One region of the Clostridium sediminicola genome, then DNA from elsewhere that is predicted to be linked to it. Evidence: riboswitches for the same ligand, from Rfam matches in the RefSeq annotation. Region 1 holds a riboswitch; each other region holds the start of a gene.
What was found. A riboswitch is a leader RNA that binds a small molecule or an ion and turns the genes downstream of it on or off. The one in region 1 is predicted to bind cobalamin.

Region 1 (2,207 bases):
GTCATGATAATGTAAAGTTATAGCCTTTTCAATATGATAACAATCAACTGTAGCTTTACGAGCTTTGGCTAATTTTCTATAATTATTGAATTTAGGAATAGCTATAACAGCCAGTATTGATAAAATTGTAATAACTATTATTAGTTCTATAAGTGTAAATCCATTGTTTTTATCATGTTTTGTTTTCATATAGAATTCCCCCTTAGTGATAATAAATTAGAATACTGCAATAGTTCGAATTAGGTTTTAAGTGCATCTTATTTTTTACATTTTGTAGATAGAAAAATATAAATGAACATAAATTCATTATTATGTAATACTATATAATATGATTAAAGCATATTATATTACTTAAAGCAAGTTAGAGTGGTGCTTTTATACTATTATTTTAATAAAATGTTTTTAAGTATAAATAATGAAAAACTGGATAAAAAATATTGGAATTCAAATTCTTATTTGAATTCCAATATAAGCTGTGTTATAATGAACACGAAAAAGCTAAAATAAAAAATTTAATATGTTAGTTATGGTACGATGATTGTTTTAAATCGTTTAAAAGGGAAAGAGGTTAAAATCCTCTACAGCCCCCGCTACTGTAAATAGTTATGAAATCTTTAATATGCCACTGGTGAAAGCTGGGAAGGCGAAGAGAGTAAGATAAAGCTATGAGTCAGGAGACCTGCCATTAACGATACTTGTTGCTTCGGAGGGAAGTGTGAACATTTTACTTTGTATATCTAAGGATACGTGTATGTTCTCTTCGCGTATCCTTTTTGTTATATTCATTGTTTAAAAATACTCAAATGAAGAAGTGAGGGACTATTATGAAAAAAGGTAAATTATTTGGAATTGGAGTTGGACCAGGAGACCCAGATTTATTAACAATTAAAGCTGTTAAAACACTAAATGAAGTTGATATTATTATTTGTCCTGAAAAGAAAGAAGCAGCAGGTAGTTTTGCTTATGATATTGCAAAGAAACATATAAAAGAAGATGCGATTCTACTGCATTTAACTTTTCCAATGATTTATAATGAGGATGAGCTAAAAATTAAGTGGAAAGAAAACGCAGAAAAGATTGCAGAAAAAATAAAAAAAGGTAAAACATTAGCATTTATTACATTAGGAGATCCTACTGTATATAGTACATATATGTACCTATTACCATATTTAAAAGAATTAGAAGTTGAAGTCGAGACTATACCAGGGATTACATCATTTTGTTTATTAGCTGGTAGTATGAATCTTCCAATTGCAGAATGGGAGGAAAGTTTTTGTATAGTACCTCTTAGAAAGGGTGAAGATGATAAGCTTTCTAAAGCATTGGATGACTTTGATAATGTTATTGTTATGAAACCATCTAATAATTGTAGAATGGTAGCAGATGAATTAATAAAGAGGGGTCTACAAAATAACTTTGTTTTGATTTCAAAAGTTGGAACTGAAAATCAAAACGTGGTTACTGATATTGATGTAATAAAAAATGAAAAGATACCTTATCTATCTACTATAATAATTAAGAAAAAAGGAATTAAGTTATAGAAAAGTATTACGAAAACAAAAACTTTATCAGTTTACAGTAAACCATTAACTGTCAACTGTATTTTGAAATGGTGATAAAATGGCTGAAGGGTATATAGATATTAAACATTCTATTGAAAAAAAGGAAAGAAAAAACTTTATAATTATGATAGTTCTATTTGTTCTGTTAGTATTTGTTATTTTATTTAGTATATCATTAGGAAGAGCAAAATTGGACATACTTACAGTAGCAAAAATAGTCATTGGAAAACTAATTGGTTCAAATAGTTTTTTAAAAGGAGTAGAAGAATATAGTTCAGCAATAGTTTGGGATATCAGGGTGCCTAGGGTATTAGTAGGAGCATTAGTAGGTGCAGGCCTTGCTGTTGCAGGAACCATATTTCAATCTATACTTAGAAATCCTTTAGCAGATCCTTATACAGTAGGTGTATCTACAGGTGCAGCTTTTGGAGCTGTAATTGCAATATTCCTTAATCTATTTATAGTTGCTGTACCTATCCCAATTATGCCATGTGCATTTTTGGGTGCAATAATTACTTTGTTTGTTGTTATAAGAATTGCATCAAAGGATGGTTATATTGTTTCATCAAACCTAGTTTTAGCAGGGATTATAGTCAGTTCTATACTATCATCGGGAATAAGTCTTTTGAAAAGTTTATCAGGTGA
Region 2 (2,207 bases), on a different contig from region 1:
TTACAGGAAACTTTACTGATGGTAATAAATACTACCTATCTACAGAATCAGGGGCTTTAGCTCAAGGGGAATGGTATGAATATAATGGTGAGTGGTTTTATATACAACCTGATGGAAGCTTAAAAACAGGATGGTTTGAACATAATAACAAATGGTACTGCTTTAGTTATGAAGGAAAATTAGCTACACATGAATTTAATGCTAAAGGGTGTATGTATGCAGCTGATTCTAGTGGAGCTTTACTTCATGATTGTTGGGCAAAATTATCTAATGGACAATGGGGTTATGCAAACTCAGAAGGAAAATTAATAAAATCAGGATGGATAAATAAATCAGGTAATGATTATGCTATATATGACTTTACATTATTGTGTGGTAAATGGAAGCTAGATGATACTTTTTATTTCTTTAATTCTGATGGTGTGCTAAATAAAAATGGTTGGGTTTGGGATGGAGATGCATGGAACTATTCATTACCTAACGGTGAACTAGTAACATATTATAAACAAATAGATGGAAAGTGGTACTTTTTTGATGAGTTCGGTGATCTACATTAGTCGTTATTTCAATTAGTAATAAATTTTTTTAGTGAATTAGTTTAAGGATAATCATGGTAGTTTTGTATTTGAACATGTATGAAGCAAGTTCGTCGGCAAAGCCTCCTCACTAAGAGCACAGCCTGCCAGTGCTTTTGTAAGGAGGCTTTGCCGACGAACTTGTTTTCTGTAAATGGACATTGTAAATATTAAAACTTTTAGATATAGGAAAAAAGATAAGTTGAAAATTAAAAAGATTTGCGATATGTTGAAATCCAATCAACTGCATAAGTAAAATTATTTGAATTTAATAAATCGTAGTTTTACTTATGCAGTTATAACTTTTCACGCGTTTATCCTGCTTGTTTACATGGATAACTTTACATAAATTTCACTTAGTGTTATTATATTCAAATGGTGAATTTATTCTTAATAGGGAATACGGTGTAAATCCGTAACAGCCCTTGCTACTGTAAGAAGGATGAGCAATCAAATGTCACTGATATTTATATTGGGAAGACGATTGTGAAGTTGATTTCGAGTCAGGAGACCTGCCATAAAAAGAATTAACTAATATTTCAATGGGGAATATAGTTCGTGTAGATATTTAAAAGCTATGGGACTCCTATAGCTTTTTTTGCGCTTGTGGACTGTTTCTGTTGACGAGGAGAGAAAAAAATGAAAAAGTTATTATCAACACTTATTGCTATGATACTTATGGTATCTTTGGTAGCATGTAGAGGAACAAATGAAAAAGCAACTAGTTCAGAGCAACAAACTGAAGCTAGTGAGTCAAAAGAAGTTGTTACTATTAAAAATGGTACAAGAATCTTTGAAATGGATTATGTACCAGAAAAAGTATTAAGTACAAACATAACTGTTCAGAGGGAACATTACATGATTATGAAAAAATCGACCAAGTTTATGATGATATATTAAATCTTGGTGTTATATTCCATGTAACAGACAAAGAAGAATCTCTAGTGAAAGAAATGCAAGATAAAATTGCTGCTGTTAAGGATAAAGAAAAAGATATTAAGCAAGAAGATAAAGTTAAACTATTTGTATGTGACAGTATTAATGATGAAAACTTAATTTTCACTTCTGGTACAATCATGGCTAATGAAGTAATAAAGTTAGTAGGCGGCGTTAACGTTTGTGAAAAAATACTTAATAAAGCATGGGGACGTGTTTTTGCAGAAGTATTAATAGATGCAAACCCAGATTATATTATTTTCTTAGATTATGGTAGTACTCCTGTTGAAGATAAAAATGGTGGCGGCTGCGTGTACAAACTTTGTTATCTTTATGGCGAAAAATTCAGCGGGGATACGTACTGCGTCATTTTGGCTATGGGAAGTATTGCAACTGCCTCTTGGAATAATTTTATTTTGCCAACCATAGTTGTATTGATAGGTATGCTATATTTTATATTTGAAAGTAATATTCTTAATGCTTTATTGCTAGGAGAGGAAAATGCATTAAATTTAGGCGTTAATGTTAAAGAAGTTAGAAAAAAATATTTGGTAATCACGTCTTTAATAACAGGTATTCTTGTTTCTGTTACTGGAACTATTGGTTTTGTAGGTCTGGTAGTTCCGCATGTTGTTAGAATTATTGTCGGATCAGATAATAAAAGGGTTTTATTATGTTCTGCGATTATTGGTGCTG
Region 3 (2,207 bases), on a different contig from region 1:
TGGAAAGTAAATTTCGTGTATTCCTCCTAAAAAATGAATTATAATCGCTCCTGGTGCAGAATTCTTAGCCATTCCTTTTCCAAATACATAATATGCACATAAAATACCTAGCCCAGGTCCTGGATTTGCTTCTAATAAGAAAAATACTGATTTACCTAATTCTTGTGCTTGCGCTATTCCAAGTGGTGATAAAACACCATGATTAATCGCATTATTTAAGAATAATATTTTTGCTGGTTCTATAAATACTGAAGCTATTGGTAATAAATTTGCAGTTACCATTGCTTCTACTGCATTGCCTAAAGCTATAGTAAGATTTAATACTATAGGTCCAATTCCTAAGAAAGCTAACATTGCTAATAACATAGATATAATTCCTGAGGAAAAGTTATTAACTAACATTTCAAAACCTGTTGGTATTTTTCCTTCTACTACATCATCAAATTTCTTTATTGCATATCCACCTAGTGGACCCATTATCATCGCACCAATAAACATTGGTATGTCTACTCCAACAACTACTCCCATAGTTGCAACTGACCCAACAACACCACCTCTAGTTCCACCAACCATTTTACCGCCTGTATAACCTATTAGTAATGGTAATAAGTAATTAATCATTGGCCCTACTAAACTACTCAAACTTTCATTAGGTAACCAACCTGTTGGAATAAATAAAGCTGTAATTAATCCCCATGCGATAAATGCCCCAATATTAGGCATCACCATGCCACTTAAAAAACGACCAAATACTTGTACATTATCTCGTGTTGTTCTTGTTTGCAAATTTGTAGCTGTGTTAGCCATACAATCTCCCCCTATAAATTCCTGATTTTTATGAATAATATTTTAGTATAATTTCATTTTTCAGAATTTTCTTTTAAATGTATCAGCTGATTACAATTTGATTATATTCCGTTAAATCTAGCTATACAAGGAAAAGAAAGGCTCTAATTGTCAGTATAAAATAGTGACAAAACTAAAGTGTATTGGAATTAAAGCGATTACATAAACTTTGTCTTGCAAAAAATTTAAAAGGAAGCTCTTATCATTTCTAAAAAGCTTCCTTTTCAATGTAAAATTTTTTATTTACCTTTTATCTTTCATGAAGTTAAAAGATTTCTTCTCAATTTATAATTACGCATCCTTGCTTCTCTATACTTTGCTCAATCTTCTCTTCAGTTGCTGGTGAATTGAAACTAACATCTACAGTTCCCTTGGCAAGATTAACTTCAACTTCTTTAACTCCCTTTACATTATCTAATGTTTTTTTTACTTTCGTCTTTCTATCTGCATTAATCAATCCTGATACTTCATAATGAATTTTTTCCATGTTTACCTCCTTATATTAATATATATTTTTATTATTGGAAAAAAACAAAAAAAATATAGCCCCTAAAATTTTTAGGGCCTATATTTTTTGGTATTATTTATTTGGAAGAAATGTCTTGCGAAATTAATTTAATTGAAACAATTTTTTATATTTTAATTATAACTAAATATATTTATATTTTCTTACTATGTTTTTTGATTTTTTGCATTTTTTTTGTAATTTTAAAATAAACCTATAAAAATATTACAAACATTAACTTAATATAATATTTAGCATAATAAAAAACCTACAACAACTGTGTAGGTTTAGTAATCATTTTATATTATATACAATGTCATCATATTAGTATAAAATCTAAAAGCTGACCAAAATGCACAAATATAACCTCATACTTCCCACCGAAGCAGTTGCCAAATTTTTTAGGCAGGTCTCCTGACTTGTAGATCAACTTACTCTCCTGACTTCCCGATTTATATCAGTGTCTTATAAGATTTCATACCTACTTACAGTAGCGGGGGCTGTAAAGGATTTTAACCTTTTTCCCTATTATCTTCAAAAAAATTGAAGCACCCAAAAATTAACTATTTAATTTTACTATCTCAGTATATATTATTAGATCCACATTGTCAAATGTTTTTTATATTTAATATCCTTTTCCTAGATTCACTATATTACTAAGTTCTTCGCCTCTAATATAACTTCTCATATTATTATATATTAAATTAAATCTTCTTTCATTTCTCATTTCAGAAATCCAAGAATTATGAGGACTTACTATAACATTTTCCATTTCCCATAATGGATTATCTAAAGAAAGTGGTTCCTGTTCAAATACATCAAGAGCTGCTGCCCTTACTTTACCATTTTTTAAATT
Region 4 (2,207 bases), on a different contig from region 1:
CCCCAATAATGTTTGGGGAAGCAAGGGGATTTTTCATAATCCCCTGTAATATAGCTCCCGATAAAGCGAGGCACATTCCAACTAATCCTGCTACTAAAGTTCTTGGAAATCTTATTGTCCATATAATTTGTCTATTTAAACCTTCTTCATACTTAAACAACGCTTTGAATACGTCAACAAAAGATATTTTACATGCGCCAAATGATGTACTAACTATAATAGAAGTCACACATATTACACAAAGAACACTAATTACAGTTATTCTATAAATCATTCTCTCATGTATAACATTTATAGACTTATTCTCATTGGATTGTACTTGATTTATCACTATATTATTCCTCCTAGAAACTTATAAAACTTAACATTCATCTATATATTATTTTATTTCTCCATACATATAATCATAAAGCATTTCAAATGCTTCAGGGAATCTTTCATTTGGTTTATTCATAAATAAGTCTTTTGGAAGATAATAATACTTACCATCTTTTATAGCATTTAATCCTGCCCATGCTTCATTTGATTGAATATCTTCACTCATTTTTGTTTTACATGCTTCTATATCTCCCATTGTCTTTACGAGTATAATGTCTGGGTTCTGCTCAAGAATTCTTTCCATACTAAAATCAACTCTTGTAGCATCTTTTATAGCTACATCACTAACAATGTTTTCCCCACCTAATTTTTTAACCATATCACCAGTTGTTCCATTTTCCAATTCACATGATACTGATTTACTAGTTGCAAACATGATTAAAACTTTTGGAGCATCTTTGCCTTCTGACTTTTTAATTATAGCTTGTACATCTTTATCTGCTGAATCAACTTTTGCTTGAAGTTCGTCTTCTGTACCTGCAATTCTAGACATTAAATCTAATATTTCTATATAATCTTCATAATTATTATATTCAAGATATAAATATGGAATATTGTTTTCTTCTAATAAATCTTTAAGTTCTAAATGACTCTTCATTGTACTTGATAATATAACTAAATCAGATTGAAGTTCTAAAACCTTTTCAGGACTAACTTTACTCATGCTTCCAAGTTTTTCTACATTCTCAGCACCTTCTGGGAATGCAACTGATTTTGATGTTACACTTGCAACTGCTTCTCCTCCTGCATAGTACCATAAGTCAAGAAAAGATGCATATAAAGATACAACTCTTTCTGGATTCTTTTTGATTGTTACTTCATTTCCAAATGGATCTAAGTATACTAATTGAGTTTCATTTTCTGATTTAATAAAGGAAGGTTTTTCATTATCAACAGTTTCTGCTATAGTTTCTTTTGAATTGTTTGTTTTGTTTGAGGCATCCGACTTGTTACAACCTACACTTGCTAATAATGTGATTGTTACTAATAATACTATTAGCAATAAGTTTGAATTGATTTTTTCCATTGTCTTTTTCATTTCTTCCAACTCCTATAAATAAAATATTTTCGGAGCGAAGAGAGAGGCATTTTATCAAACTGAATATAAATAATCGTATAAATTAAAGTTGAATACTTATATTAGCCTAAAATAAAATCTTAAATTTATAATAAGATTTTATTCTTCAATGTTTCTCGCCATCGCTCGTAGCGTTAAACGATAACAATAAAATTTTGAATTGCTATCGTTCCTGAAACAAATAGACAGGTAGGTCTTCTGACTTAGTTTTACCGTTAATCTCAATCCTTCCCACCAAGTATAATTCACAATGCATAAATGTGTATTGAACAAGGTAGTGGTATATTTGAGTAACTCCACTTCACAGCGGCGTGACCGTTCAGGATTTTAACCTGATTCCCTTTTCGTTTATAGAACCAATAAATTCTATCAACACCTGTATATTACTTAATTTCTATTCTAAATGATACATTTAAAGTGTATTTTTGTCAATGTAATTTACCTTAAAAATACTATTGCTATTCTGCTTTACTATACTTAGTAACAAAGTCAGCAAAACCTTCATATGTAAAATCATCAGTATTACTTATATCCTCATGTATTGCTTTGAAAAAACAAGAAGGAATTTCTCCTGCCTTAAGGCATTTCTTAATACATAGATCACATCCATATGAGTGATTATGTGGATTAAATTTACAATTAGTGTCTGTACATGTACAAAAGTGTTTATTATTCAATTTATATCATCTCCTTAATTTATAGAGATAACTCACTTCGTTAATTTATCTCTATTAGTGACAAGTTACAAGTA

Region 2: linked by a shared signal. The riboswitch ahead of ACQ3F0_RS16140 (hypothetical protein) and the one ahead of cobI (precorrin-2 C(20)-methyltransferase) in region 1 are both predicted to bind cobalamin.
Region 3: linked by a shared signal. The riboswitch ahead of ACQ3F0_RS12575 (heavy-metal-associated domain-containing protein) and the one ahead of cobI (precorrin-2 C(20)-methyltransferase) in region 1 are both predicted to bind cobalamin.
Region 4: linked by a shared signal. The riboswitch ahead of ACQ3F0_RS23715 (ABC transporter substrate-binding protein) and the one ahead of cobI (precorrin-2 C(20)-methyltransferase) in region 1 are both predicted to bind cobalamin.

Annotation. Positions count from the first base shown of each region.
Region 1 covers NZ_BAABMF010000009.1:161,572-163,778, forward strand. Annotated here, with positions in the region: gene ACQ3F0_RS15475 (type II secretion system protein) at 1-189, opposite strand, end outside; cobalamin riboswitch at 511-701, shown strand; gene cobI (precorrin-2 C(20)-methyltransferase) at 825-1,541, shown strand; gene ACQ3F0_RS15485 (FecCD family ABC transporter permease) at 1,621-2,207, shown strand, end outside.
Region 2 covers NZ_BAABMF010000010.1:96,005-98,211, forward strand. Annotated here, with positions in the region: gene ACQ3F0_RS16135 (PspC-like choline-binding domain-containing protein) at 1-557, shown strand, start outside; cobalamin riboswitch at 938-1,109, shown strand; gene ACQ3F0_RS16140 (hypothetical protein) at 1,215-1,475, shown strand; partial or broken gene ACQ3F0_RS16145 (iron chelate uptake ABC transporter family permease subunit) at 1,487-2,207, shown strand, end outside.
Region 3 covers NZ_BAABMF010000006.1:183,877-186,083, forward strand. Annotated here, with positions in the region: gene ACQ3F0_RS12570 (PTS mannitol transporter subunit IIBC) at 1-807, opposite strand, end outside; gene ACQ3F0_RS12575 (heavy-metal-associated domain-containing protein) at 1,127-1,333, opposite strand; cobalamin riboswitch at 1,739-1,922, opposite strand; gene ACQ3F0_RS12580 (phosphoglycerate dehydrogenase) at 1,977-2,207, opposite strand, start outside.
Region 4 covers NZ_BAABMF010000024.1:47,993-50,199, forward strand. Annotated here, with positions in the region: gene ACQ3F0_RS23710 (FecCD family ABC transporter permease) at 1-331, opposite strand, end outside; gene ACQ3F0_RS23715 (ABC transporter substrate-binding protein) at 380-1,417, opposite strand; cobalamin riboswitch at 1,628-1,851, opposite strand; gene ACQ3F0_RS23720 (DUF6485 family protein) at 1,915-2,133, opposite strand.